DNA from 4 places in the Staphylococcus delphini genome. Region 3 is predicted to be linked to each of the others. Evidence: riboswitches for the same ligand, from Rfam matches in the RefSeq annotation. Region 3 holds a riboswitch; each other region holds the start of a gene.
The links. Region 3 has a riboswitch for S-adenosylmethionine ahead of EL101_RS03650 (M20 family metallopeptidase). Riboswitches for the same ligand answer to the same signal wherever they lie in the genome.
Positions count from the first base shown of each region.

Region 1: it holds a riboswitch for S-adenosylmethionine, as region 3 does, so the genes downstream of both, EL101_RS10465 (methionine ABC transporter ATP-binding protein) here and EL101_RS03650 (M20 family metallopeptidase) in region 3, are expected to answer to the same signal.
Region 2: it holds a riboswitch for S-adenosylmethionine, as region 3 does, so the genes downstream of both, metK (methionine adenosyltransferase) here and EL101_RS03650 (M20 family metallopeptidase) in region 3, are expected to answer to the same signal.
Region 4: it holds a riboswitch for S-adenosylmethionine, as region 3 does, so the genes downstream of both, metX (homoserine O-acetyltransferase MetX) here and EL101_RS03650 (M20 family metallopeptidase) in region 3, are expected to answer to the same signal.

Region 1 covers NZ_LR134263.1:2,230,835-2,238,793, forward strand. The annotation lists gene EL101_RS10455 (MetQ/NlpA family ABC transporter substrate-binding protein) at 1-36, opposite strand, end outside; gene EL101_RS10460 (methionine ABC transporter permease) at 56-751, opposite strand; gene EL101_RS10465 (methionine ABC transporter ATP-binding protein) at 744-1,772, opposite strand; SAM riboswitch class I at 1,870-1,978, opposite strand; gene EL101_RS10470 (thioredoxin family protein) at 2,016-2,336, opposite strand; gene EL101_RS10475 (toprim domain-containing protein) at 2,299-2,694, opposite strand; gene gcvH (glycine cleavage system protein GcvH) at 2,773-3,153, opposite strand; gene EL101_RS10485 (arsenate reductase family protein) at 3,227-3,583, opposite strand; gene EL101_RS10490 (thioredoxin family protein) at 4,833-5,153, shown strand; gene EL101_RS10495 (nitroreductase family protein) at 5,377-5,922, opposite strand; gene aroD (type I 3-dehydroquinate dehydratase) at 5,976-6,701, opposite strand; gene EL101_RS10505 (D-2-hydroxyacid dehydrogenase) at 6,722-7,726, opposite strand; gene EL101_RS10510 (Ohr family peroxiredoxin) at 7,874-7,959, shown strand, end outside.
Region 2 covers NZ_LR134263.1:1,215,215-1,223,173, reverse strand. The annotation lists gene EL101_RS05840 (IS110 family RNA-guided transposase) at 1-592, opposite strand, end outside; gene EL101_RS05835 (aldo/keto reductase) at 889-1,725, opposite strand; gene EL101_RS05830 (NERD domain-containing protein) at 1,867-2,778, opposite strand; gene metK (methionine adenosyltransferase) at 2,866-4,065, opposite strand; SAM riboswitch class I at 4,171-4,282, opposite strand; gene pckA (phosphoenolpyruvate carboxykinase (ATP)) at 4,530-6,110, shown strand; gene EL101_RS05815 (hypothetical protein) at 6,297-7,959, opposite strand, start outside.
Region 3 covers NZ_LR134263.1:815,003-822,961, forward strand. The annotation lists gene EL101_RS03635 (pyrimidine-nucleoside phosphorylase) at 128-1,429, shown strand; gene EL101_RS03640 (DoxX family protein) at 1,441-1,794, shown strand; gene EL101_RS03645 (S-ribosylhomocysteine lyase) at 1,855-2,325, opposite strand; SAM riboswitch class I at 2,622-2,727, shown strand; gene EL101_RS03650 (M20 family metallopeptidase) at 2,892-4,010, shown strand; gene ldmS (L-aspartate--L-methionine ligase LdmS) at 4,015-5,205, shown strand; gene EL101_RS03660 (DUF2750 domain-containing protein) at 5,321-5,992, shown strand; gene coaW (type II pantothenate kinase) at 6,392-7,189, opposite strand; gene EL101_RS13455 (VOC family protein) at 7,430-7,651, shown strand.
Region 4 covers NZ_LR134263.1:14,701-22,659, reverse strand. The annotation lists gene EL101_RS00095 (adenylosuccinate synthase) at 1-85, opposite strand, end outside; gene dnaB (replicative DNA helicase) at 457-1,857, opposite strand; gene EL101_RS13380 (DUF6007 family protein) at 2,013-2,216, opposite strand; gene rplI (50S ribosomal protein L9) at 2,318-2,764, opposite strand; gene EL101_RS00075 (DHH family phosphoesterase) at 2,761-4,728, opposite strand; gene EL101_RS00070 (DUF2232 domain-containing protein) at 4,733-5,644, opposite strand; gene metX (homoserine O-acetyltransferase MetX) at 5,876-6,841, opposite strand; SAM riboswitch class I at 6,925-7,029, opposite strand; gene EL101_RS00060 (AzlD domain-containing protein) at 7,096-7,425, opposite strand; gene EL101_RS00055 (AzlC family ABC transporter permease) at 7,422-7,959, opposite strand, start outside.

The sequences.
Region 1 (7,959 bases), 1.4 Mb from region 3:
AGCTAAAATAACAATAATCGATAAAATTCTTTTCATTCCACATTCTCCTTAATCATTAGCGTTTATCAATTCTATTTGTAATCCAATCCCCAAGAAATTGAATTAAAAATACTAAAATTAAAATTAAAATCGTTGAAACTAAAATCACGTCATTTTGGTTACGTGTGAAACCTGTCAGATAAGCAAGGTTACCTAATCCTCCAGCACCGATAACTCCGGCAACCGCAGTCGATCCTACTAACGCAATTGCTGTCACAGTAATCCCTGAAATGAGTGCCGGCAATGACTCTGGAATTAACACTTTAAGAATAATGTTCCAAGTTGTTGCCCCCATTGAACGTGCCGCTTCGATGACACCTTTATCAATTTCTTTCAACGCAATCTCAACTAAGCGTCCATAGAATGGTGAAGCACCGATAATCAATGCAGGTAACGCACCTGTCGGACCACTAATCGTACCGAGCACTAAACTTGTGAACGGAATTAAGAGCAAGATTAAAATGATAAATGGAATCGCTCTGAATAAGTTCACCACAAACGATACAATGCTATAAAAGACACGACCGATTTTGGATTCGCTTTTCGATGTTAAAAACAAAATGACACCTAGGATCAGACCTAACACGAACGAAAATGCTGTCGAGATGATGGTCATATACAATGTTTCGTACGTTGCTTCCCATACATCTGGCCAACGTACATTCGGCATTGTAATCATTTCTTGCAAGATTTCGCTAAAACTTTTACCCATGACTGACCACCTCTATCTCAACATTTTGTGCTTTTAACTCTGCTTGAATTTGATCAAAGTTAATGCTCGAAAACTGTTCAATGTGCACTAATAAATAACCTAATGTGCCCGTTTTAGAATGCTTAATATTGCCTTCTAAAATATTCACTGAAATCCCGTGTGTTTGCGTTAAGTGTGACACCACTGGATGCGTCGTATTCTCACCAGAAAAAATGAGTTTAGCCAACACTTCATCTTTGCCTAATTTAAAGGTTTGCGCTAAATCTTCACTGTCATCACTCGGTTTCAAATCATCTTGAACGAATCGACGTGTCACTTGATGTTGTGGATGCTCGAAAATGTGTGACACTTTGCCTTCTTCAATCACACGACCATTTTCCATGACTGCAACTTCATCACAAATACGACGAATGACGTGCATTTCATGTGTAATCATAATAATTGTTAAGTTTTTCTCGTTTTTGAGTTGTAGTAATAAATCCAAAATTTCATCTGTTGTTTGTGGGTCCAACGCACTTGTCGCTTCATCACACAACAATACTTCTGGATCGTTAGCGAGTGCACGCGCGATACCGACACGTTGCTTTTGTCCCCCTGATAATTCGGATGGATACGCATGTTCTCTCCCTTGTAGCCCAACGCGAGACACTAATTCTAATGCTTGTGCTTTCGCTTGGCTTTTAGGCACACCCGCAATTTCAAGTGGAAAAATGATGTTATCGAGTACAGTTCTTGACCACAACAAATTGAAATGTTGGAAAATCATACTCACTTTTTGACGTTTTTGACGTAGTTCAGCTGGACTTAATTGCCCAATGTTATCACCGCCAATAATTACTTCACCTGACGTTGGTTTTTCTAAATAATTAAATAAACGGACTAAAGTACTTTTACCTGCACCTGAAAATCCAATGATGCCATAAATCTTGCCTTTCCCAATTTCAAGATTGACACCATCTACAGCAGTAACAGATTTCGTCTTGCTTTCGTACTTTTTCACTATATTTTTAAGCGTGATCATACTGTTCCTCCCCTGTGTTGCTACTTTAAAAATTTTCGAAAAAAAAATGCTTTCCCCTTTTAAAGAAAAAAGAGAAAGCATAAATATGGACGCTTTTCTCTCATCTTCAAAAGTAAATCGTTACTTTATGTGAATTGGCACCATTTCTAAATATAGACGGTTGCCGGGCTTCATAGGGCACATCCCTCCACCACTCTGGATAAGAGTTTTCTGACTATTCGATTGATTATTATATTATCATCGTCACTCACTGTCGTCAATGACTTTTTTTAATTTTTCTAACAAATAAGGCACGGAATGAAATGCATAGATGCGCTCTACTTCTTGATCGTAGCGCATGATCATTAAAATAGGGACCGATTGAATTGCTTTTTCTTGACTCCACTCAGCGTGATAATTCAAGTCTAACTTCACAATCGGTAACTGGGTGATTTCATTCGCGATATCTAGCATACGTTCTGACATTTTACATGTGCCACACATCGGTGTATAACCAAAAATCAGATGCACACGTTGATTAAAATGCTCAGATATATTGTTCAATTGCTTTGAAACACTCTTCATATGAATACTTCCCTTTTACATAAAAGTCTTGCTTCACTTTAAAGTCAAAATGCTGCAATACATTTGAGAGGTAATCGCGGGGACAACGGGCAACTTCACTATATTTTGTATCTATGAAAATATCAGTACTTTCACTCAAATATGTCGTAAACCATTTGCGAATGCGACGACCTTCTGCATCTGCATCAACTAAAATGTAGACTTGTTTATCATACAAATATTCAATCATATTGTCTAACTTTTCGATTCCCATCGTGCCATGTGTACAAATGATTTCGACAGGTTCCAACAACACCTCTTGAACACGTTTTTTATCAGATTTCCCTTCAACAACAATAACCTTATGGATCATCGTCATGGTCTTCACCTTCTAAAAAATATTTGAGTATAAAAAACTCCTTGATAATTAAATTACCCAGGAGTTCTCATTATGATATTATTCGCCGATCATTTTTTCGTAACCAGCTGCATCTAATAATGCGTCTAGTTCACTTTCGTCTTTTAATTCAACTTTAACCATCCAAGCTTCCTCGTATGGTGATTCGTTCACTGCTTCTGGTGCATCTTCTAAGTTTTCATTCACTGCAACGACTTTACCAGAAACTGGAGAATATAACTCAGATACTGTTTTAACAGATTCTACACTACCAAAAGTTTCACCTTCTGTTAATTCGTCTTCAACTTCTGGAAGCTCAACGAAAACGATATCCCCAAGTTCGCTTTGCGCAAAGTCAGTAATACCAATGATTGCAGTATTTCCTTCAACTTTTACCCATTCATGTTCTTTTGAATATTTTAATCCACTTGGCACTGCCACTTGAATCCCCTCCTATTTAATGATTACGGTTACAAGTTAATCATGACACATTGCAACGGTTCAATCAACTATTTTATGACACCCAAATGTCACGATAGTCGGCTTCTTTAAAACCAACTGTTACCGTATCACCCGAAACCGCAAGTGGTCTTTTCACTAACATGCCATCAGATGCGAGTAATTCTAATTTTTCTTCATCACTCATCTCACCTAATCGATCTTTTAAATTCAGTTCCTTATATTTTGCACCGTGCGTGTTGAAGAATTTTTTAATTTCTAAATCTGATTTTTCAATGATTTGACGAAACTCTTCTTTTGTCGGTGTATGTTGTGTAATATCAATAGGTTCAAAGCTCACGCCATTATCTGTTAAAAACTTGGCTGCTTTTTTACAAGTTGTGCAGTTTGGATATTGATAAAATTTAATCATCATTAAACCTCCTCGTTCAAATTAATTTAAATATAACAAATTATTATTTAAAATGCTTGTTTTTAGTAAGCATAATTCAACATATATGATGCTTTGTATGCCTGCTATACATTGTTCGAAATGCGATTGGTGCTGTGAAGTCGGAGTTTTTTCAGAGTATTGTGCATGTCATAGAGCTTATGTAAATTTTTAATGAATAGTGCTGAATTTACCCGCATTTTCTTTTTTGAACATGTCAAATGCATACGATTGCCGTTACTTTCTTTTTTTTGAACATGTCGCTTGCATACGATTGCCGTCTTGGACTCGCGTTCCCAGGGGCTGAGGGGAGGTTGTGACAAAAGCGCTTAGGATTTGAGCAGAACCGAGCGATGAGCAAAATTGATTTCCAAATTTTGCCGAAATCGCGGGAGTTCTGTCGAAAATCCTGCTTTTGGAACACCGTTTATTGATTCCCAGCGCACCCATTCATTGTGATTTTCCGGTTCAACTGATCCCTCGGGAGTCTCGTCCGTCCGGCAATCATGCATGAACAAGTGCATGGAGAGTGGACATTCCTATTGAACTGACTCAGATAACGTCACCTAGCCAGCTACTGTGTTAAGCATTGGCACTATCAAACATAAAGGACCACGTACCATTTTTCTCATTTACCTCGGGAGTCTCGTCCATCTGGCAATCTTCTGCGTTAAACATTTGGAAAGAGGTAATGGCATGCTACTTAGTGAGTTAATCGTATCCGTATAAGGTCTCTCACTTACATTGCCGTTCTTGCATCACAGGGCCATGAAAAAAATTACTGAGGCGGAAAAAGAAACGCGCAACAACCTTATCTTATACACAGTTGTAACGAAAAGAGCGCAATTTGAGATGTAGAAGCGCATAATTTCATGAATCCGACTCATTTAATGTCATCAAAAAGTTATGCCTCTCTTATACCTATTTTGGTTGTTATGTTAGGACGTGAGCAAAGCCAAGAGATGCTCAACATTGATTTCCAAATTATACCGAAATCGTACTATCTCGTGTTTAGAATGAAACGCCACTCATTATGTAATTTTTATGTGGTGATTCGAAGGACAACTCTCTAACATACTTTAATCATATGCATCAAAAAGTCGAAAACTGAGCTCGCACTAACGATTTACGACCCTCACATCTTTTTCAATACTCAATTTACAAAGATGACTTCTTGGGTAAAATTCGTTATAATATCGTTACTCAAAAGTTAAAAAAGGAGAGTTCTAACATGCAAAGTATTAAAAATATGGAATCATTTAACGAAGTGATACAATGCAATGAGCCTGTCATTGTTAAATTCGAAGCAGGTTGGTGCCCAGACTGTAGAGCAATGGATATGTGGATTGACCCTATCGTTGAAAAGTATAACCAATACAAATGGTATGCAGTGAATCGTGATGAATTAGAAGACGCAGCAACACAATATGAAGTGATGGGCATTCCAAGCCTTTTAATTTTCCAAAATGGCGAAAAGCTACACCACTTACATTCTGCCAATGCTAAGTCACCTGAACAAGTCGAAAGCTATTTAGCTGAAAGTTTAGGGTAACCTAGAACAATAAATCAGAGGGTAGTCCGTAAATCACAATCCCCTCATTTAATGAGATGATTTACGGATTGCCTTTTTCCTACGATTTGTCAATGGCTTATTAAAAGTAGCCCTAATAATACAATGTTTGAGAAAAAAATAAATTTACCCTGTTCATTAAAGATGCAGCCTTAATGAACAGGGTATTTTAAATGACAGCATGACAAGATGAAAGTATTTATATTTAAAATTCTGTCATGATTCCTCTGTTTTTTCGTGGTACTTTGCGATAGTCGGTTTCCTCTTCCAAATCGGTTAAATAAATAAACCCGATTAACTTTTCATCTGGCCCCACACCAAATGCTGTACGTACTTTAGGTTTAAAAATATACTCGGGTGTTTTCCAACATGTCCCGATTCCTTTTTCATACAGTAATAAAAGGAGATTTTGCGCAAATGCCCCTACCGCTAAATAATTTTCATTTTCTTCACGTTGTCGTGCATCACATTTCATCACAATTGCAAGGAACCCACCTAGTTTCGTCACTGCCTCATAATGACTTTGTTGCTTTTCGAGATCTCTCGGAAAAGCATAACGCGAAATTTCACGACTCATTTCAGCAAGTTTATGCTTTGGTACATACACAACACGCCATGGCTCCCTCATCCCATGATTCGGTGCGTCTGCCGCTCCAAAAATTGCATCCTTTAATGCTGTTTCGTCTATATACATATCTCTGTTGAACTTCTTTATACTTCTTCTCGATTGAATCGCTTGTTGGAGTTCCATTCTATCTACCCCTTTTTGATTGATAACCATTATCAATTATAAACGACAGGGTTTTAACTTTCAAATATACTGTATAGCGGTAAAACTTGTGCCAATGTTTTTACGTGAAGTTGGCCTGGTGCAACGCTGTCAGACAATGCACCATAAGACAACGCGCCACCGAACGTGTTTTGTGCCGTTCTAGAAATCAGTCCGAGTTGCCCCATTGAAATTCCTGTCACCCATTGTTGTAATGCTTCATGCGCCTCACTTAATGCTTGTAACAATGTTAATACATCTTGTTGTGTCTTGGGCATCACCGCAACCTTTAAATGATTCGCCCCCAGTTTCGACATATGATAATACGTCTTCTTCAGCACCTCTATCGTAGGCGTCATTTCAAAATTATGATAAGACGCAATCGACACTTTTCCACCTTGATGAATCGCTTCCACCACTTGACGACGGTCATCTTGATCAGGTTCCCATTCAATATCAATGAAATCAATTTTGTCTAACGTGGCTAACTGACGCAATAACTGTAAATACGCATCTGTTGATAATGCCCCTTTCCCTCCTTGTTGAGACGTTCGATACGTCACTAGCAACTCAAATGTAATGGGAAGTGCGACAATTTGTTGAACCATCTTTTCAATCACCGGTATTTCACAATTAGGAATCCCGTCAATGCGCAACTCAAGAATATCAAAATCATTCGCGTAACGTTTGATATCGTGCAATTCCTCATGCGTCAACGTAGGATTTAAAGGCATTAAGCTCGCAACAATTTGTGTTTTCAATTCTGTTTCACCTTTTCTCTTTATGGATTAACAATATTTTCTGCGTGTCGAGTACGAATAAATGATAAAACATCATCTAATGGAATGTCGACTAAGTTTTTCACAGCCTCATCAGTATAAAATGCGACATGTGGTGAGAGCAATACTTTTTCATGATTCAATAGTACCTTTAAAGTCTCATCCTCTAATTCACGGCCGCCCCAGTCATGTCTGAAGTATGCCCCTTCATTTTCATACGTATCAATGGCTACCCCTGCGACATGCCCCGCTTCTAAACTGCGGATTAACGCTGTCGTATCCACTACGCTACCACGTGCAGCATTAATGAGTAACAATCCCGGTTTCGCTTGTTTTAAAACCGCATCATTAATCAAATAATGATTTTCTTTAGAACCAGGAATGTGAAGTGTTAACACATCGACTTGTGAAATGAGCGTTTCAAGACTGTCTACATATGTCACCACGTCTTTTAGTGCTTCATCCGGTGCAATATCATAGGCTAAAACTTCTGAACCGAATCCTTTAAATATTTTAGCTGCACGACTTCCAATACGCCCTGTGCCTAACACACCAATTTTTAAAGATTCCACCGTACGACCTTGTAAATTTAGATTCCACGTGAAATCATTTTGAGCCATATTACGGTCAATTTGTGCTGTATGTCTCACTAACTCTAACGTACGTGTCACTGCGAATTCAGCAATCGATTGTGGCGAATAACTCGGTACGTTACTAATTTTAACATTTTCAAGATTTGCCGCTTCTAAATCAAACTGGTCGTATCCTGCCGAACGTTGCGCAATATGAAAAATCCCATTTTCTGCTAACACTTTATAAAATTGGCTGTCAAATTGCGTCGTTTGCGAAATTGAAATACCGTCGACATCCGTCAATTGTGCCAAATGTGACGCATCCAGTTGTGCTTCAATCAATTCAACCTCAACGTCATCTTGATGCGCTGCTTTCCATTGTTCTAACGCTGGTAACTCGTCTTCCCTTACATCAAACACTAAAATTTTTGTCATTGTTCATTCCTCCCAGTAAAAATGTCAGTTAATTCTGAATAAAATAACTATAGCCTATTCTTTTTATCTTGAAAAGATGTGATGATTAAAAAGTATTTCATCGGGTAAATAATAGGACGAAACATTAAAAACAAGGAGGTCTTCATGATGGGTATTATTTATCAAACAACTGCAACAAACACTGGCGGACGTAAAGGTCACGTCCAAACAGATGACAATAAATTAGAATTTAG
Region 2 (7,959 bases), 400 kb from region 3:
TTGAATGAAGCACTTTTTCGACTAATTCATCATCAGACAACATGCTTACATAATCAGGATGAGGGAATGTTTTAGCTATATTTAATGCGATTTTTGAATATCTGTTAGTAAATAACTTTTCTAACCCTGGAAATGTTTGATGTAGTGTTTCGACTAACTCAACTTTGAGACGATTTTGGTTCGTCTCCATTTCTAAGTGAAAGCGTGCACGTTCTCTCAGTTCAAAGTATATCTCTTCGGACTGACGTTGTACCTTTGAATCTTTCATTCTAAAGGCAAGAAGTGCAAGTTTATGTGCGTCTGATTTATCTGTTTTCCATGATCTTAATGAACTCATTTTGAACTTGGCTTCTAGGGGATTCATTTCTAAGTAATCTATTTTGTGAACTGTACAGAAGCGTTTCATGCCCCTTGAATAAATACCTGTTGATTCAAAGAGGATAAATAGGGAATCAAGATGCTTGATATAATTTTCAAGATGACGATAGCCATTTTGATTATTTTGAATGACCAATTCTTTAACCAAAACTTCATCCTTATAATGTGCGACCACACTTTCTGACTTACTTACATCAATGCCTAAACAGTTGATAAAAATCATACCTTTCTTTATTGAATTGAGAAGATTTTAACTTTACTTAGCCTTTTTCATTTCATTTTCCTATACACGGTTTCTAGAACCCAACATACTTCAATCGAATTTCAAAAGGAGAGTAAAGCTGATCAGTTTATTTTACGGATTCAAAGATCCACGGAGCTGCTCGATCTACTTCTCTCTACAACTATAAAAAATAGCTGTGAAGAAATCTATCGTCATAAATTTCTTCACAGCTAATCTTAGTATGTTTAATATATCAAAAATTAATATTGACGAAAAAATGTCGACCATTACTTTCCATCAAAATGTAATGGATCAGGGCCAATGCGACGATCTTCATTCAATCCATCTAAAGCTTCCATTTGGCCCAGCGATAATTCAAAGTCAAATACGTTTAAATTCTCTTCAATACGACTTGGTGTGATTGACTTCGGAATTGTCACAACACCATGTTGCACGTTCCAACGAATAATCACTTGTGCTGGTGACTTACCGACTTCAGCAGCCACTTGCTTCACAGTATCATCTTCTAAAATTTGTGCGTTCATTAATGGTGACCAAGATTCCATATGGATATTTTGCGCTTCTAAATATACGCGTAAACGTTTTTGCGTTAAATATGGGTGGAATTCCACTTGGTTAATGACCGGTTTAATCCGTGAAGTTGCTAATAACTTATCCAAATGTTCTACATTAAAGTTACTTACACCGATATTTTTCACTTTTTGATCGTGATATAGATCTTCCATCCCTTTCCACGTATCAATCATGACATCTTCATCTAAACCTGGCCAATGCACTAAATACAAATCTAAGTAGTCGAGTCCTAGGCGGTCTAATGAAGCCTGATAAGCCGCTGCAACATTTTCACGACCGTAATCAGATAACCATAATTTTGACGTAATAAACAAATCTTCGCGCGTTAAATCCGTTTCCGCTAAAGCTTCGCGAATCCCCTCGCCCACTTTTTCTTCATTTTGGTAAATCATCGCAGTATCAATACTACGGTAACCACTTTTAATCGCATGTTTAACCGCTTCTTTTGCAGTATCATTGTTTTCAACTCGAAAGACGCCTAAACCCACTTGCGGCATTTGATTGCCATTGTAAAATGTTACATGTTTCATATGTCATCGCTCCTTTGTAATCTAACCCTATCGTATCGAATCGTGGCGTTATTGCGCAATCAATACAACCTAAAATATAGAATATCACCCACCCAAACAAAATAAAAAGAGCCGGAGATCACACTCCAGCCCTAAGGATATTTAATTAAATGATTCAATTTCGTCCATAATATTTTGTAAATCGTTCACATCATACTGAATACGTCCGTGGAACACAAAGCGATTGAAAAACTCATTCAACTGTTCCGGACCTACCAATACTTTTGTAACACCTTGTGACGCATAATTTGAAATTGTGACATCATCTTCATGACGCGGATTGAAATATAAAATCGGTGTTGGTGTATATTTCAAATCCAACTCGTGTTGTAACTTCACAGCTAACGCTTCCACATGCGCTAAACGGTTTGTGTAATCTACCACTGACAATGCATTGTGAGATGCGTCGCTTTGATCTAACACAACGGTTTGCGGCGATTGTGGGCTTAAGTTCAACGTTTTAAACACTTGTTCCATCATTGGATTGTCAGAAAACTGCTGTTGACTGATGCCTTGATAAACATGCCCTTTTAACAATTCTGAATCAATTACATAAAGGCCTGTGCGTGTTAAAACGAGATGACTGACACGTGTAATGTCTTCTAAATCATTCGTCGGTAAAAAGATATTCGCCATGATATGCATATCTTCTGGACGGATTCTCTTTTCTTTGACTAAACGCTCACGAATGCCAAGTAAACGCATATCTGTCACGTATTCACTATGATTTTTAGAGAATAGTTTCAGTGCATCGATTTCTCTGTTTTTAGAAGATACCATTGTTTCGTATTCTTCTTTATGACGTGTTTCAGCTTTTTTCTTGTCGATGCGGACTTTTTCAAGTTCTTCTTGATGTTCGTGTGTTAATTTATCTTGTTTTGTTTGATATTGATTCGCATAAGTTTCTTTCGCCTTCTTTTTGCTTTTCAATGCCACTAAGAACAAAATAAAGAATAATGCTGCTACAACAATCGCAGCAATGAGGCCGATTTCCATTGGACCAAATTGTGTCATGAGCAATACCTTCCTTTATCACTTTTCTACAGTTATTTCTATTATATTAAATAACTATAAAATTAGCGATAGTTATCATCAAGAAATTTATTTTAATGTCTTCACTGTTTCTTGTAAAACTTCAATTTTATCTGTACGTTCCCATGGCAATTGTACATCGTTACGACCAAAGTGACCGTACGCCGCAGTTTGTTTATAAATTGGCTTTTGTAAATCTAACATTTGAATAATACCTGCTGGGCGTAAATCAAAGTTTTGTCTTACCGCTTCGATTAACACATTTTCGCTTACTTTACCTGTACCAAATGTATCAATAGCAATCGAAACAGGTTGTGCTACTCCAATCGCATAAGCCAATTGAACTTCACATTTGTCAGCGAAGTGAGCTGCTACAATGTTTTTAGCCACATAACGTGCCGCATACGCAGCTGAACGGTCTACTTTTGTCGGATCCTTACCAGAGAATGCACCGCCACCATGACGTGCATAGCCACCATACGTGTCGACTATAATTTTACGACCCGTTAGACCTGCGTCCCCTTGTGGCCCACCAATGACGAAACGACCTGTAGGATTAATGAAAAATTTTGTTTCTTCATCTAACAGTTGTTCATCTACAGTTGGATAAATGACAAATGTTTTAATGTCATTTTGGATTTTTTCAAGTTCAATTTCTTCATGATGCTGCGTTGATATCACTATCGTATCAATGCGTTTCGGTTGATTGTTTTCATCATATTCCACAGTCACTTGGACTTTTCCATCTGGACGTAAATAATCTAAAGTACCGTTTTTACGTACTTCTGATAAACGTTTCGACAATTTATGTGACAAGTCAATCGGTAATGGCATGAATGTGTCTGTTTCATTCGTCGCGAAACCAAACATTAAGCCTTGGTCACCGGCACCTGTGTTTAATACTTCTTCGTTTCCTGCTTCACGGTATTCTAACGCACGGTCGACCCCTTGTGCAATGTCAGGTGATTGTTCATCAATCGCTGTTAACACTGACATCGTTTTGTAGTCATAGCCGTATTTTGCACGTGTATAACCAATTTCTTTGACAGTTTCACGAACGACTTTTGGAATATCAACATAAGTTGACGTCGTAATTTCACCAACGATTAAAGCCATCCCTGTCGTAACCGTCGTCTCACAAGCTACACGCGCATTCGGATCTCCTTTTAAAATTTCATCTAAAATTGCATCTGAAATTTGGTCTGCAATTTTATCTGGATGACCTTCAGTAACTGATTCTGAAGTGAATAAACGTCTGTTATATGTCATAGTAAACTCCTTTTTATTATGTATTACGAACATTCTCTATCTGAGCTCAATAAAAAAGAGCCTTTCAACACTATAAAATAGAGTGAAGGCTCTAACGTCCATTCGCTCTTATCGTTCAGACAAGTATTGTGTCTGCAAACGGTTTGGCACCTTTCTTCGTTAAAAGAGGTTGCTGGGTTTCATTGGGTCCATGTCCCTCCACCACTCAGGATAAGAGAATCCGTTAAAATCATATTACAAAACTTTATGGGTGATGTCAATTTCATCTTACTGGTCTTTTCAAAATGATGTTAGAAATACCTTTGTCATTTACATTTATTTTTCTACTTTGGTGTAACATTACTTTACTTTCTTTATTTTATCTTAATTTTTTTCTTAATTGAGTAGGGATTATTTAACGAATATGTTATACTCTTGAATTGTAAAGGCTTACATTGCCGAAATTACTTTGGAGGGATATTATCATGTCATTCGACAAACATGCGATTGAAACAGTAGCTAACAAGCCGAGTTCACATTTTCAACTCACAACGACTGAATTGTACAACAAAATTTTAAAAAGAAATGAAGCCGAACTGACAGAATTAGGTGCAATCAACGCAAAAACCGGAGAATATACGGGGCGTTCTCCAAAAGATAAATTTATTGTTGATAATCCGCAAGTTAAAGACGATATCGATTGGGGAGCGATTAACCAACCGATTTCAGAAGAGAAATTCTTGAATCTTTATAATAAAGTTGTGAAGTACTTAGACGAAAGAGACGAATTGTTCGTATTCAATGGCTATGCAGGTAGCGACCAAGAATCACAACTAAAACTCACAGTCATCAACGAATTTGCATGGCATAATCTATTTGCTCAAAACTTATTTATTAAGCCAACTTCAAAAGAAGAAGCATCCAAAATTAAAGCGGATTTTACCATTATTTCTGCACCGCGATTTAAAGCTGATCCTGAAGTAGACGGCACACGTTCTGAAACATTTGTCATCATTTCATTCAAACATAAAATCATTTTAATCGGTGGTACAGAATACGCTGGAGAAATGAAAAAATCCGTGTTCTCTATCATGAACTATTTATTGCCACAACAAGGTATTATGAGTATGCACTGCTCTGCTAATGTAGGAAATAAAGGAGACGTCGCATTATTCTTCGGCCTTTCTGGTACAGGTAAAACGACACTTTCAGCGGATCCAAATCGTAAATTAATCGGTGATGATGAGCACGGTTGGAATGAAAATGGTGTCTTTAATATCGAAGGCGGTTGCTATGCGAAAGCCATTAATCTTTCAGCTGAAAAAGAACCACAAATTTTTGACGCCATCCGTTATGGTACTGTGCTCGAAAACTTAGTCGTTGATACGCACGGTCACATTGATTTTGATGACAACAAATATACTGAAAATACACGTGCCGCATATCCGATCAACTATATTGATAACATTGTGTTACCTTCCAAAGCATCACATCCAAATACGATTATTTTCTTAACAGCAGATGCGTTCGGCGTACTGCCACCGATTTCAAAATTAGATAAAGACCAAGCGATGTATCATTTCTTAAGTGGTTTTACATCTAAGTTAGCAGGTACAGAACGTGGTATTACAGAGCCACAACCATCATTCTCAACATGTTTTGGTGCACCATTCTTACCATTACGTGCAGAAGTCTACGCTGAATTGTTAGGAGACTTAATCGACAAACACGATGTAGATGTATATCTTGTCAACACAGGTTGGACAGGTGGCCAATATGGCGTCGGTAACCGCATCCAATTAAAATACACACGTAAAATGGTCAATGACGCAATTAACGGTAAATTAAAAACAGCTACATTTGAAAAAGACGACATTTTCGGTTTATCGATTCCAACTGAAATTGAAGATGTCCCAACAACGATTTTACAACCTAAAAATGCGTGGACAGATCCAGCTGCATACGAAGAACAAGCACAAAACCTTGTCAGTCGCTTTAAAGAAAACTTCAAAAAATTTGGCGAAGAAGCACAACAATTAGAAGAAGCTGGTGGATTTAAAGGTTAATCAATAAAATAGCATGAAAAAAAGTAGTGTTCATTTCTTGTTCAACAAGAGATGACACTACTTTTTATTTGGTTGAAACTGAGCTGTTTTAGTACCTATCTATTCTTATGAAGCACTGACGCGACCTAGAATATCACATACCCCCCTTTTTATTACATCAAATCGTAGCAATGTACTTAAATCATTCTAAAACCAATAAAAGTGCCAAAAAAAGTTGTGATTGATATCCGACTTGTAATATTGCCAAACAACTGTAAATCCATACATTTCCTTATGCTTTTTATTCCATTTAAAATAATAAGGTATTTTCATAGCAATTGCTTTTACATCACTTTTTACACATTCTGTAACTCGTGCCGCTATTCCCAATTCATATTTTCCTATTTGCCAACGAGCACCGTCATTTATATTGTCTCCAAATCGGTCAATGTATCTGGCTTTTCTAATATTGACATCTGTACAAATTTTGAGGTGTTGAAAATCCTCAAATTCATGACTGTAAGGTTTTATCTGGTAAACACCTTCAACAAAAAGTATCGTATTTCGTTTCGGATATATAGCATTAATAGACATTTGAATGGGCTGATTATTTAACTCTAACCAAAAATGCCCTAAAGGTGTTTTTAGAACATCATAAGGGTCTTTGGGATCTACTAAATTTTTTTTACTCGAAAGATCACATACCCTTCCCTTTTCAAGTAATTCATTTAATGTTTCCGATACTTCATCAGCAAGACTCGGTAACTTTTGCAAAACTGACTTCACTTTATTAAGAGAAATTGGTGGTTGGTGAGCTGGACTTTTAAAAGCTTTAATCACTTGTGCTTCTCTTTCAATGTCATTTTTACCTACAGGGACTAAAACCCATTCCCAAGGAGAAAGATTTTGTTCTGGATTATAATACGTATAAACCTTTTTATATGGAGAAAATCTAACATGACAAAATGGTAATAGCTTATTGGGCTTCCATAATAACTCCGGCTCAAGTGGTCGTTTCTCAAAACCAACATCATTAGTTAACCAAATATTACATGTCGGACAACAATATGCATCAAAATCAAAGAAATAGCATGCACTTACTCCACAAGTATGACAATTTTTACTTTGATCTATCCAACCATCTAATTCCACACCATTGATTATAATTTTGTCATTTTTTTCATAAAGATTGATTTTTAGGCCCTCATTAAATTGAGTCAACCAATCACCAAATGGCATACCATTTATATTGTCAATCACCACTTCTGGCCATCGTTCTTTCAACGACTTCCCATTAAAAATTTTTGAATTAAACATTTCTTCAATATTTTCAAACGCTTTTAATTCTGAATAGCCTGAAAATAATTCTGAATAAGCGATTTCTCCCCAATTCATACAGCCGATAAAACAGCAAATATCATTATTATCGCTTTTAAATGAAAAAGCTAAATTATCAAGTTTTAAACCATTATTCAATAAATTTAAAAAATACTCTAGGTTAACTCGTTGAATTTCTAAATAAGAATCCTCTTTAGATCTAATTGGAACTCTTAAACTTAATGCGCCAAATTTAAAACTATAATAGCCTTCAGCAAATTGAAACTTTATTCTGTTATCATCTAATATCAATTCAGTCAAAGGCTGTGCGAAGAAGTCGTCTATCATTTGAGTAGAAGAACCACTTTCATATAGAGTCAATTCCCACACTAAGGTAACATCACTCTTTTCATTTAAATTGAATCGCGGAGACTCAATTGTAATAATACTTTTTGATTTTTTAATGTCCCAAAAAGTCGTTCCAATCCAGTAATTACGAAAACCATCCACTGTTTTCAAATAAGTTCTAAGCGTATCCATATCATGAATATAA
Region 3 (7,959 bases):
TAAAAGTTGATGCATTGACAAATCATGAGGAATGCTTTCGTTTCACCAATCGGAGTCATTCGTATATAATAAAAGCGTATACAACAATATGGTAACTATAAAATGATATAGAAAAGAGGGAATAGCCATGAGAATGGTGGATATTATTGCTAAAAAAAGGGATGGACATGCATTAACGAAAGAAGAAATTGAATTTGTTGTCAATGGTTATACAAATGATGACATTCCTGATTATCAAATGTCTAGTTTAGCAATGGCAATTTTTTTCCAAGATATGACTGATGAAGAACGTGCATACTTAACGATGGCAATGGTGGAATCAGGTGACCAAATCGACCTTTCTAACATTGAAGGGATTAAAGTCGACAAGCACTCAACAGGTGGTGTAGGTGATACAACGACACTTGTTCTTGCGCCATTAGTTGCCGCATTAGATGTGCCAGTTGCGAAAATGAGCGGTCGTGGGTTAGGTCATACGGGTGGCACGATTGATAAATTAGAATCAGTAGAAGGCTTCCACGTTGAAATTTCAGAAGAAGAGTTCGTAAAGTTAGTGAATGAAGATAAAGTAGCGGTTATCGGTCAAACAGGTAATTTAACACCAGCAGACAAAAAGATTTATGCGCTTCGTGACGTCACAGCGACAGTGAACTCTATTCCATTAATTGCGTCATCCATTATGAGTAAAAAAATTGCTGCCGGTGCTGACGCGATCGTATTAGACGTTAAAACAGGTAACGGCGCATTTATGAAAACGGTTGAAGATGCTGAACAATTGGCACATGCCATGGTTAAAATTGGTAACCAAGTTGGACGTCAAACGATGGCGATTATTTCTGATATGAGCCAGCCACTCGGTCGTGCGATTGGTAACGCGCTCGAATTACAAGAAGCGATCGATACGTTGAAAGGTGAAGGGCCTGAAGATTTAACAGAACTTGTCTTAACTTTAGGTTCTCAAATGGTCGTACTTGCTCAAAAAGCGAAAGATTTAGATGAAGCACGTGGTATGTTACAAGAAGTGATTGATAACGGTAAGGCACTTGAAAAATTCAAAACGTTCTTAAGCAACCAAGGTGGAGACGCATCTGTTGTCGATGATCCATCAAAATTACCAACAGCACAATATCAATTTGAATTACCGGCCAAACGTAGCGGTGTTGTTTCAGAAATGATTGCCAATGAAATCGGTATTGCTTCCATGATGTTAGGTGCAGGTCGTCAAACAAAAGAAGATGTCATTGACTTAGCGGTAGGTCTTGTATTGAACAAAAAAGTCGGTGATCGTGTTGAAGAAGGCGAATCATTATTGACGATTTATGCGAATAGTGAAGATGTAGAACAAGTTAAACAAAAATTGTATGATAACATTACGATTTCAGACCACGCAGAACAACCACAGCTTATTCATACAATCATTACTGAATAAAGGATGATAGGATGAAACAATTAGGTAGAATCGTATTAGGTCTCGAATTTATGGCCATTGGTGTCTTGCATTTTACGAAAGAGCGCCAATTTAGAAATATTGTGCCAGCGTATTTACCTTTACGTAAAACAGCTGTACTTGTGACAGGCGTTTGCGAAATTGTGATCGGTGCGTTGTTAGTGTTACGACGCCCGTCAGACGCATTGAAAAATTGGATTAATGCATTTTTACTCGCCGTTTTTCCAGCCAACATTTATATGGCACGTAAAAAATTGCCGTTAGGTGACAAACCATTATCGGATACTGTGAGATATGGACGTCTCCCAATGCAATTTGTACTTATGTATATCATTAAAAAATTATAGTAAAAATAAACCGAGGAACCACACAGTGAAAGTCGTGTCGTTGCTCGGTTTTTTGAATGCTTATTTACCTGTACCAAAGACGTCATGCCATTGGTCACGTTGATCTAAAAAGACTTGGGCGATTTCTTTTGCACCTTCTAATGAGTGTGAAGCAGCCCAACCGCATTGAACTTCATTGCACGCAGGGACTTCTTCAGCGGCTAAAACATCTTGTAACGTTTGTTCGACAATGTTTAACACATCATCATAATCGGTATGGTTAATGAAAGAGACGTAGAACCCTGTTTGGCATCCCATTGGACTTAAATCGACAACCTTGTCTGAATGGTTACGAATATTTTCAGCCATTAAATGTTCTAAAGAATGGAGTCCAGGCATTTCCATATGTTCTTTGTTCGGTTGTTTGAAGCGAATATCATATTTGTAAATGTCATCTCCATTGAGCCCTTGAATTTTACCCGCAAGACGAATATATGGCGCGACCACTTTCGTATGATCTAAGTTAAAACTTTCAACGTTCATTTTTGGCATTGGTATGACCTCCTTCATGTTTAAATCCATTTTAACATATTCCAATCAAGATGAAAGGGGACGACAAAGTGTTCACATGCCGATATAATAGGGAAAGGAGCTTTAAACCTATTATTACGAGTCGTTTAATAGGGATTAAGGCTTTAAAAAATTTTTTTGTGACACAGCATAAAGGCGTCTCGAAATGAAAATGTGATGCAAAAAGGGTGAAATATAGTATGAAAATTTTGAAGAGTGTTAAAAATAACATGACAAAGTGCAGAAAATTCGTTAAAATAATTACAAAATTGAATCAATATTTATCAAGAGTGGTGGAGGGAATTGGCCCGATGAAACCCAGCAACCTCATCGTACGGCGATAAAGGTGCGAATTCCAACAGTGTAAATGCTGAAAGATAAATGAAGGCAGAGGTGTTATCACATATATACATCAGTCACACTTATCAATGTTTGTGTTGGATGTAAATGGGGATAACATTTTTTGTTTAAGGAGGAGTAACACGGTGACAACGGTAGAGCAACGTATTTTAGATTATATCGATCAACATAGATGGGCTTATATAGATATGAGTCATCAAATTCACGGACGTCCGGAACTCGGTAACGAAGAAATTTTTGCATCACGTTTGCTGATTGAAAATTTGAAGGAACATCATTTTGAGATTGAGCGCGACATTGCAGGACATTCTACAGGCTTTATTGCGACATATGATTCGGAAATTGAGGGACCGACTATTAGTTATCTCGCTGAATATGATGCATTGCCAGGTTTAGGGCATGCGTGCGGTCATAATATTATTGGCACATCAAGTATGTTAGCAGCGGTTGCATTAAAACAAGTGGTAGATGACATTGGCGGTAAAGTCATTCTATTCGGTTGTCCGGCAGAAGAAGGTGGCGAAAATGGGAGTGCGAAGGCATCATACGTACGAGAAGGGCTCTTTGATGACGTCGATATTGCTTTAATGATCCATCCGGGTAATGAAACGTATCCGACCATTCCAACACTTGCTGTAGACGTACTAGATATTAAATTTTACGGCCAAAGTGCGCACGCTTCAGAAAATGCTGAAGAAGCACGCAACGCTTTAGATGCGATGTTGAGCTATTTTAATGGGGTCGCACAACTCCGTCAACACATTAAAAAGACTGAACGTGTGCATGGGGTCATTTTAGATGGCGGTCAAGCAGCGAACATTATTCCTGACTTTACGCATGCGCGCTTTTACACACGTGCTACGACAAGAAAAGACTTAGATGTCCTCACTTCAAGAGTGCATGATATTGCGCGTGGTGCGGCGATACAAACAGGATGTGATTTTGAATTTGAACCGATTCAAAATGGCGTGAATGAATTCATTAAATCACCGTTGCTAGATCAATTATTTGAGCATTATGCCACGGAACTCGGTGAAGAAGTCAGTCATGATGATTTTGGTTACGGTTCGACTGATACGGGGAATGTCAGTCATGTCGTGCCAACGATTCATCCACACGTCAAAATTGGACCAAGAAGTTTAGTCGGTCATACCCACCGTTTTCGTGAAGCAGCCGCTAGTCCAATGGGGGATGAAGCACTCATTAAAGGCGCGAAAATGATCGCATTAATGGGGGCTAAATTAATACAAGATCAAACGTTATTAGCAGAGATACAAAAGGAGCATCAACATAAAAGGGAGAAATGACAAAATGGTACACAATATTCAATATCGAAGTCAATTAACCATGGGAGAAATTTATGACACGAACATCGTTTACACGTCTAGACCCTCATATGTTTCGAATCCTTGGCTCGCACCAGATGAACATCAATCCAACTTTTTAACAGGGCGTGAATTACTAATTGCACAATTGCCAGTCATCGTGCACGAAGCGAGTGTCACTGACAAATTACAACAGTTATTCCAACTCATAGGGCGAGACATTCCAGAAAATGTCATTACGTTTCACGACCAAGAAAGCTATGAATACACATTAAAACAACTGACAGAAGAGCAATCACGTTTAATTTATTTCCAATATGTCCATGGAGATAATATTGTTGACGCGAAGCACTATGCGATGGACAAACAGTTATTCAAAGACTTAAACAATAAGTCATTCATTCCGAAATGGACAGGTGGCCAATATATACCTGAGCGTGAAATTGTCGCATTTCAAGATTTCAAAACAGCAGTCCGACAATGGGAATTGCCACTCGTTATTAAACCAGGAGACGACTTGCCGACAGCAGGGGGGTACGGCGTCATGATTTGTTATAACGAGGAAGATTTGGAGAAAGCCATCGCACGTGTTGAACAAGCAGAAGCAGCGACAGACACGTTAATCATCGAACAATGTATCGAAGCTGTCGATAACTATTGTGTCCAATTTGCGTGGCACCCCGAAGACGGTATCGTGTACTTAGGTTCTGCCAAGCAATTGACGAATGCATATGGCTTTTATAACGGCAACATTAATGCGATCGATGTACCAGAACAAGTGATCCAAGCGGGTTATGAATTTATGGACATCGCTGTGAAAAAAGGATTTATCGGCATTGCAGGCTTTGATTTACTCGTCGATCAACAGGGCGATGTGTATGCCATTGATTTGAATTTTAGACAAAACGGATCGACAAGCATGTTGTTGCTCAAAGATACACTCACAGGGCCGCATCACAAATTTTACAGTTATTTTGCGAACGGTGACAACGAGCGCTTTTTCGAGGCGGTCCGTCATTTCGTGGAACAAGGCGTCCTTTATCCACTGTCCTACTATGATGGGGATTGGTATGAATCGGAACACGTCAATTCAAGATTTGGGTGTATTTGGCATGCCGACAGTCCAGAACAAATCGAGGCGTATGAAAAACAATTTATAGCGCGTGCAGGCTTATAAAACACGATCCACTGAGGTATGTTATAGTTGAAAGAGAACATACCATCGAAATTTGACGAATAGCGATGTCTCGTTTATATTTGTCAGTGATTTTGATTGGAAAAGGAGCAGAGTCATGTCATACAAGAATGAGCGTTTTTATAAAGATATACTTACAAACGAACAATTTTTTATAGCAGTCAAAGATAAAAAAATGATTAAGCACCGTTATAATGACAAATTGTTATTTTGCTTTTGGACACGTGAATCGTTAGCCAAAGCGTATTTAGAAAATTTGAATATTGAATACGACAAAATTAAAACAATGGATATTGACCGTTTTGCGACTTATGAATTAGACGAAATGTTTGATGAAGAAGATGAAGCATTGGTCAACGTGACGAATGATGCAGAAGGCCATGAAATTAAAATTGTAGAAGCCACAAATGATTTGATGACAGATCTAGACAACATTCGTATTCGTGAATTTGTGCAAGATGTGGCGAAAACAGATACCGTTTATGGTTTGAGTCAAAAAGACGACCATCAATTTATGATTGTTTATGATGAAAACGACAACTTTGATCAGTCGCATTTTATGCCAGTTTGGAGCTTGCGTAAACGTGCTGAAAAAGTAGCGGAAGAAGATTTCGAAACGTTTGAATTGATTGATGTAGAAGGCGAAGTGTTTGCGGACTGGTTGGATGAGTTGCGTGATGACAATCGTTATGTCGCAATTGATGTAAAACCAGGCGTAGTCGGTACCATCGTCTCAGCGCAAAAACTCGCCAATGAATTAACGTTTTAGAAGTGATAATGCGCATTACATCGCGAAACAACTGATTTTGGGAGTTGTCACTTAAAAGATGTAAGTATAAGGCATATGGCAAACCGTTTCATGATGAGAGGCTGAGATGACAATATCTCAGCCTTTTTTAATTAAGATGTGGGATGAAATGATTAAAAGCATAACTAAAAGGGGAGATTGCATTTCTTTATAGTGACTTTTAAAACATTGAATAGAAAGCCAATTGAGATGGATAACATAAAAAATGGATGATCTTCATTTTAAAGATTGTCCCCCATGCCTACGATTAAAAATATATGGCGTCATAAGAAAAAGCTAGGTACGTCTCCATTCCGCCTAGCTTTTTAACTATTTAAAATCTATTTAAGTACGATGTGTATATTAAGATTGAGTATGCTTTTATAAATATAGCGACCCTAATGCACCTGAAAAGGCACCATTTTGTAAATAATGCGGCTTAAATCCTCTTAAAATCGTATAATCCGTCACTACCTTTTGAAGCAATGGATTATCTTGGAATGACGACCCAATATATACCACGTCTTCCACTTGATGTTCTCTCGCCACATGAATCGATACAGTTGTCACACTTTCGCCGACAACCCCGATGACAGAAGCGATTTTGTCAGCATTCGTAAATGTTTTGTCCATATTAAGCAACACATGGCCGAAGTTTGCCGCTGTCAGTTCTCCAGAAATCGGAGGCGTATCATTTTTATAAATATGTTTAACTTTTAAATCAATAATTTCACGATCACCTTGTTGCGCCATCTCAGTTAATTTTTGATAATCTGTAATACCCGTTAATAAATAACCGAGGCCTTGAATCATGCCACCGCCTGTACCGATGCCACCGACACGTTTTTGTCCCTCATTGTCAGACAAATGAAGGGATGTCCCAGTACCGACATTCGTGAAAATATATTGCTGAATATGAATATTTTGTTCTTCTAGTAAGATTTGTACGCCCTTTGCAGCTGCATCGAATTCAATGAAAAGTTGTGGTTCGCAATCGAGTAATTCACTTAAAACTTTCGCATTGCCCCCTGTCATATGAATATCTTCGCACGCTTGTTGATTCAACCAGTTTGCTACAGTTTCAAGTGATGTCGTGGGATAAGTTTTAAAACTACGCTCACCGTCTTGTTCAATCACAACTTTGATTAACGTCCCACCTGCATCGATACCTATTCGCATATCTGTCACCTCAAAATAATTGTTTATCACCAATATATACTATATGATAATGACGAAATTACAAGACTAAATTTGTTAAGAAATGAAGGTGTGAACGATGCAATTAAGTCCATATATCATTGTTAGTGATGTGGAAGAAGCGGCACAATTTTATCAGAAGACATTTGGTAGGGCGCTGAAACGTTTAAATGAGCATGAGGGAAAACTGCTTTTCATGCAGAGTTAGAAATGACAGCGGGCATGACATTACATTTATCTTCAAATTATGGGAAACCGATTGAACGGCAAGGCTACCATTTAATTTTAACTTTTGATCAATTAGCGGAACAACAACGGATTTATGAGGCGTTAAGTGAAGCAGGGGGTCCTCATATGCCGCTTCAAAAAACATTTTTCGGTGCCATACACGGTCAAGTTACCGATCGCTACGGCATCAACAGGCTCATGAATTATTTTGAATAAAGATAAAAAAGGAGCTAGGACATTAAGTTTCCTCAGCTCCTTTACTATATTTTGTTGTGTATACCAAGGGATGGGGCTTTAAAATTTTTGATGCTATTGATGCAATATTTTTGTTAAACTTGCCCTCCCTATGATTTGTGGCTTTAGATTGCCTTCATGGCTTCGCTTTCTAGGGGCTGAGGGGAGGTTGTGACAAAAGCGCTTAGGATTTGAGCAGAACAGAGCGATGAGCAAAATTGATTTCCAAATTTTGCCGAAATCGCGGGAGTTCTGTCGAAAATCCTGCTTTTGGAACACCGTTTATTGAT
Region 4 (7,959 bases), 800 kb from region 3:
CATCTGCTTGTTCCGCTAAAAAGTCTGTAATTTTACCTTTACCTTCGTCTCCCCATTGTGTCCCAACTACTACGATTGATGACATAAGAGCACCTCCAAGTTTTCTCAATTAACCAAACTGTATTCTACCAGTATCACATCATGAATGCAAATCAAAAAACGAACATTAAAAAATGAATTGCGCGTCAAGCTATTGGAGTCTTTCTAAAACAGCCTGACCCTTACAACCACGTGTTATACAAGTATTATTAGGCGCTTTTGCTCATGTCTAAAATCCTAACTTACATCAAAATCAATAAGTTGATATAAAGCGAAAACCGTACATTGAATGGTTGATGTTATATAACATACGGGTTTCATCCTTAAAATTATTTTTTCCTTTTCTGTTATTCCATGCCATATCAACAGAAAACGGCTGATGCGTCAGAACACCAACCGTTAAAAACACACGTTCAATTATCCCATATCCGCATGGGCATAATCGATATCTGTAAACTTATTGTATTGTTTCATAAAGTGCAGCTTCACTGTACCGGTCGGGCCGTTACGTTGCTTTGCGATAATGATTTCAATTTCACCATTTTCATCATTCGTTTGTGGTTCGAATCCACCATCATCGTCATCATCATCTCCATCGCCACGGTTATAGTAGTCGTCACGATATAAGAAAGCAACGATATCGGCGTCTTGCTCAATCGAACCTGACTCACGAATATCACTCATCATCGGACGTTTATCTTGTCGTTGTTCAACCCCACGTGATAGCTGACTTAACGCAATCACCGGACACTCTAACTCACGGGCAATCGCTTTAAGCATACGTGAAATCTCTGACACTTCTTGTTGACGGTTATCCGATGCACGTGAACCGCTTCCTTGAATCAATTGTAAGTAGTCAATCACAATCATATCCAGTCCATGTTCTTGCTTTAAACGACGACATTTTGAACGAATATCTGTAATTCGCACACCTGGTGTATCATCAATAAAAATTTTCGTACGAGACAATTTACCGACTGCCACTGTAAATCGATTCCAGTCTTCTTCAGTCATCGTTCCCGTACGTAAACGGTTCGAATCGACATTACCCGAACTACAAATCATACGTGTCGCCAATTGGTCTGCACCCATCTCTAATGAGAAAATGCCGACCGTATATTGATCTTCATGTGTTGCTACTTTTTGCGCAATATTAAGAGCGAAGGCAGTCTTACCTACAGAAGGTCGCGCCGCTAAAATAATGAGATCATTACGGTTAAAGCCTGCTGTCATCTGGTCTAAATCGCGGTAACCTGTAGGAATCCCCGGTGTTTGACCACTATTTTGATCCAATTGTTCCGCATTATCATAAACTTGTCCTAATACATCACGAATATCTTTAAAACCGTCACTCTCGCGTGTAGAAGACAGTTCCAAGATACGACGTTCTGCATCGTTCAGCACGGTATCTAAATCTAATTCATCGTTATAACCATCGTTCGCAATACTATCCGCAGTGTGAATGAGCTTACGTTTGACCGCATTTTTGAACACCACGTCTGTGTAGTATTGAATATTTCGCGTTGTCGGTACATTCGATGTAATTTCAGCAAGATATTGGGGACCTCCTGCTTCATTCACGACCCCTTCTTGTGTGAGTCTATCCAAAACAGTCACAATATCAATATCTTTGCCATCTTCATTCAGGTCCATCATCGCACGGAAAATATGCTGATGCGCACCACGATAAAATGATTCGGGCAACAAAATTTCTTGCGTGGACGACATCAATTCTGGGTCGAGAAAAATCGCCCCCAGTACAGATTGTTCCGCCTCATGACTGTGTGGCATTCGATTATGTTCATACATTTCATCCATGCCAATGACCTCCTCACTTTCATGACATATACTTAACATATTCTATAATAACCTAAACCGAATCACAATACACGATTCAGCATGCTCAAAAATGTAAATGGCTGATATGCTCACGTGCCTTAAGATTCATGAATTTAACATAAGTATCGTACGCTTTATGACTTCCTTTTCTTTCTCAAATATAAGATGTAAATCACCACAGTGGACAATCCAATAGAAGATAGCACCACAATAATCAAAGACATGATCACTTCAAACAGGCTATCTTTAGGTAAAAACTTGATAACGAAAGACATTGGAATGATAGATATGATATAAACCCACACATACCTTTTTAATTCTTTTTCTATATTTTCCATTTGATCAAATCCTTTTTAACTCGCACTTTCTCTATAGTATTCCAAATGATGTATGAAAAAAGCCGGTGACCTCTGCACCAGCTTTCCTCACAATCCTATCATTATTGCTCTACAGTATGCACACGAATCGTACCTTCAACCTCTTTATGCAGTTTCACAGGCACGTTGGTATAACCTAACGCGTGAATACCGTGTGGCAATTCCATTTTACGTTTATCAATCTTAATATCATGTTGTGCTTTCAATGCTTCAGCGATTTGTTTCGTACTAATAGAACCGAACAATTTACCGCCTTCACCCGATTTCGCTTTTACTTCAACTTCAAGCGCTGCTAAACGTTCTTTTAACGCTTTTGCATCTTCAAGCTCTTGTTGTTTGTCTTTTTCAATACGTTTATTTTTTTGTTCTAACTGTTTCAAGTTCCCCGGAGTTGCTTCAACAGCATAACCATTTTTGATTAAGAAGTTGTTCGCATAACCCACCGGTACGTCTTTAACTTCACCTTGTTTACCTTTACCTTTAACATCTTGTGTAAAAATCACTTTCATGATTCGTCACTCCTATCCAATTGTTCATTAATCGCTTGTTGTAATTTTTCGATAGCCGCTTCAACAGTCACGCCCTCTAGTTGTGTTGCAGCGTTTGTGAGATGACCGCCACCGCCCAATGCTTCCATAGTGAGTTGGACGTTGAATTCGCCAAGTGAGCGGGCAGACATACCGACGAGATTTTCTTCACGACGGGCAACGACATACGCCGCTTCCACACCATCAAGACTCAACAATTCATCTGCTGCTTGGGCCACAGTCACAGGATGATAGATTTTATCGTCTGGACCATGTGCGATGGCGATACCGTTCTCTTGTAATTTCACCGTACGAATCAACTCTGAACGGTTAATATACGTCTCAATATCATCTTTTAAGAAATGTTGCGTTAAAATCGTATCGGCCCCATGCGCACGGAGATAACTTGCTGCATCAAATGTACGTGAGCCCGTACGCAATGTAAAGTTACGTGTATCGACGATGATACCTGCATACATGACCGTCGATTCTAAGCGTGTTAAGCGTTGTTCAGTCGGTTGATACTCAAGTAGCTCCGTCACGAGTTCTGCGGTAGAGCTTGCATATGGCTCCATGTAGACGAGTAACGGACTTGAGATAAAGCTTTCGCCACGACGGTGATGATCAATGACCACTTTACGATTGGCTTTATTTAAAATGTTCTCGTCAATGACCATTTCCGGTTTATGCGTATCAACGACGACAAGTGTTGTACGAGATGTCATCATATTCCATGCATCATCGGACGTCACAAAGCGCTCTTTCAATTCAGGCTTTTCATCGATTTCATCCATCACACGACGTAATGTAGGGTCGATGTCAGACTCATTTAACACGATGTAGGCTTCCAGATTGTTCATCATCGCAAATCGTGTGACACCAATCGCCGCACCAATCGCATCTAGGTCTGGGCGCTTATGTCCCATGACGATGACTTTGTCGCCTTCTAATAAGATGTCTTTCAGCGCATGGGAAATGACACGCGCTCTCACACGGGTACGTTTTTCCATCGGGTCAGTCTTACCGCCGTAAAAACGGACGTTGCCATTCATATTTTTAATCGCAACTTGGTCACCACCACGCCCTAACGCAAGATCAAGACCAGATTGTGACAATTCACCCAAGTCAATTAAGTTTTCTGAGCCTTCACCGACACCGATACTTAAAGTGAGTTGTGCACGATAACCGACACTTTTTTCACGAAGCTGGCTTAAAATATCAAACTTTGTCTCTTCTAATTCACGTAAAATACGACGATTCAAATAAGCAATAAATTGATCGGAACTGTAACGCTTGAAATACACATTATGTTCTTGTGCCCAACGACTAATGACACGTGTCACCATCGAGTTGATTTCAGAACGTTGCGTATCATTCATATTTTGCGTAATTTCATCATAGTTATCTAAAAATAATGTCGCAATAATCGGCTGTTGATCATCGTACGCTTGTTGGATGGTTGCTTCTTCCGTCATATCTATAAAATACAAAATGTGTTCTTTTTCTGAATAACGGACACGATAGGCATATGCACCATCGGCTATTTCAATTTCTTTTGCTTTTTCGAGTTGCTTTAAAATATTCGGGTACACTTCATTGATCGAATCTGAAATGACATTCCTTTCAATCCGCTCTGACATGAAAGGGTTGACCCACTCAATTTGATCATTTTCATTTAACACAATCAAACCTAGTGGCATCGTTTTGACTGCACGATCACTACCTACTGATATTTTGCCACTCAAATCATCTAAATAACGATCTAAATAACGATAGAAACGTCTAAAAATGAAGACACTGATAATGAGCATGACAAATAACAGAATAGCAGCGATAAACGCAAGCCACTGATTAAAGAAAAAGGATAGACCTACAATGATGATTGCTGTAACGGTAATCACTAAAAAAGGTACGATCAACGCTTTCTTCATTGAATGACGATTCATCTTGTCACCTCTTATCGTTTTTTATCATACGTTTTAAATTCAATCCCAAATCGAGTAAACCAATGAGGCGTGTCATTGGATAAAATAGTACACCGACAATCACTAAAATCACTTTTAACGCGCCGGGCATTCTTTTAATAGATGCAAAGAAATGAATAAAACTTAAACCTTGAATCACTAATAAGAAACCTAAAACGATTTGGAAATTAATGCCAATGCTGTTCGGCGTAGTGGCAGGTTGTGTTGTAATCGTTGTTAATAATGCCAATGCATACATAATGAAAACTGAACGCTTCATTTGCCAGAAAAATAGTGGGCGAAATACAGGTGTTGCCACTTTGAACTTACGTAAAATCGGGAAAATGATAAGTAATGTAATGAACGCATAAATGGCAATCGCTACTACAATCATCCCTGGCAGCTGTATTGCAAGTTGTTGAATCGAATTGTTTAAAATCTCTTGCGCTTGTTGATCTAAATTTTCTAACTCTGCAGCTTGATGCATGATTGCACGATACGGTTGCAATAAGTCGTCAGCATACGGGATTTTTTTCAAAGTTTGTAAAATCATGATTGCACTTAATGTTAAAACACTTGCCACGAATGTCGTTAAATATAAGATGCGCTCTTTAGATGCACGTTGGATTAATAACTGACTGATGACCATACTTAAAACTAAAATAATGATTAAAAATGTCATCACAAAAACGTTGCCTGTGAGCGTTGAGAGAATAATCGCAATAAGTGCGACTAAGCCAAACGAATGCTTAGATTGGTACCATAAAACGATACCTGGGATTAAACTAAAGCATGCCAAAATGATTGCTAATCCAGGCATAACATGTATAACTAAAGTCACCGCTAACAACGCCACAATGCTGATTAGGGTTGCTTTAGGATTAATTTTCGAAAACAAAGACGCCACTTCCAAACTATTATAGTCTATAAATTCTATTTTACAGGCTTTGTAATATCAATACAATTTGCGCCACATGATTTCACGCGTCTTACAATTGAATTACAAAACGTCACTTTCTTGAACACATTAGAAAAGCTATATTTTAGCTATTATCCCTAAAATATAGCTTCTTGTCTAGTATTCTTAGTTGACGCAATTATAACAAAAATGTAACGTTTTCGTCTAAAGTTAGCGTCTAAATCGTGAAACTTTTAGGAAATGATAAAGGTACGGCGCCCAATCATTAAAATTCAATAAAAAGCCATCATGCCCTACATTATCAGGCACAAAGAAATGGCGATGATATTTGAAATAACAGCCTAACGCAGCGACTTGGTCATCTGGATACAACAAGTCATCTGTAAAGCCGAGCGTGAGTACTTTCGTGTCTAATGATTGGAATACGTTTGCGACATCATCTCTACCATGGTGAATGTCATGACTGTCTAACACATCGAGAAGTGTTAAATAACATTGTAAATCAAACTGTTCTTTAAATTTATCACCTTGATGCTTTTGATATAACACGACTTCATCAGGTGTGAAGCGGGCGTCATAACTTTTAGAGGACCGGTACGTTAAAAAGCCGAGTTGTCGCGCGATACTTAACCCTTCTTCTCCTGCTAAATGAATGGCTTGTCTCGCTATTTCATTAAACGCCCTACTATAAGAAGACGTCTTTTCAGTAGCTGCTAAAATGACCGCCTTTTTCACTTCAAATTTTTGATTGTAGAGGAGCTCCATCACTTGCATGCCACCTAAAGAACCGCCGATGAGAATGTCGATTGTTTGATGACCGAGTGCTTCAATGCCTTTTTCGAGCGCACGCACAATATCTCGCATAGTGAGCTTTTGTGGAAAGTTTGGATCTGTTAAACGAGAACTCGACCCAAATGGACTGCCAATCACGTTAAATGTCAGAAACTGGTAATCGTGAACTGGCATATACCCCCCGTCAATAATTTCTCGCCACCACCCTGGATTGTCTTCTGTACCATAAGTGAGATGGTTGCCTGTCAACGCATGACATACGACGACGAGTGGCTGACCAGGATAACCTACATATTCATACCGAAGTTTCAAATTTTCAATCGTTTCACCTGATTCTGTCGTAAATGCACCTAATACTAATGTGTCCACACGATAATTCACCATTTTAGTCTGCCCTCCCTCTAAAAATTAAAAACGTTGTACAACCTTTGACGGCTATACAACGTTTGTAAGTCAGTTTTTAAATGAACTTATCATCCACATGACGTGGTTGGTTGTAGCACCGTACTTATAACGATAAGTGGTTGCTGAAGTGTCACTGGGCCAAATCCCTCAACTTCTCTTAATAAGCTTATTTTTAATAAAGTTATGTTGTGTCTTTAATCATACCGTAAACCTATCACGTATGCAAATGATTGTTAGAATAATCCGATAATTCTCAACAATGCCACACTGACCATACCGACAATAACTGTTATCGTTAAACTCCTCGTCCAAAAAGCAATGATAAGTGTCGGAATGAGCGCGATGATAAAGTTCCAATTCAATGTATAACCCATCACGCCTTCTTGTTGCTGAATGAATCCATCGACCACTAACGCAGTAAATAATGTAATTGGAATAAACGTCAGCCATTTGAGCACCTTGTCAGACAGTTCCATACGTGAAATCATGACAAAAGGTGTGATTCTGATGAGTAAAGTGCCCAGTCCTGCTAAAAAGATCGTCCAAAATACGTACATGCTCATCGGTCAATCACCATCCCTATCGTCGCACTTAAAGTCGATGCAAGTAAGATTGCTAAATACGAAGGTAAAAATAGACTGAGTAGCAACATCATAACAATGACGATTGCAACTAAGTAGAGATAGACCCGTAATTTCGATTTCGTAATACCTTCAAATTGTGAAATTGCTAAAAAGATAAACATCGCTGTAATCGCGTAGTCCAAGCCAAATACTTCTGGATGTTGGAAGAAGTCACCTAACAATCCACCGAGCACAGTAACCAATGCCCAAAATAAGTAGGCCAGTAAATTTAAGCCATACATCCACTGATATGTTATCGTGTGTCCTTTCGAATAAGGCGTGATCGCAACAGCAAATGTTTCATCCGTCAACAAAGACCCTACCCCTACCCTATGTATAAAATGATCATGTTTGAAATTTGGCGCCAATGTCATGCTTAATAAAAACATACGGCTATTGACAATCATCGCAGTGAGTACAATGACCCAGATCGGCGTTTGTACGGCAATGAGTGCGATAATAATAAATTGCGCT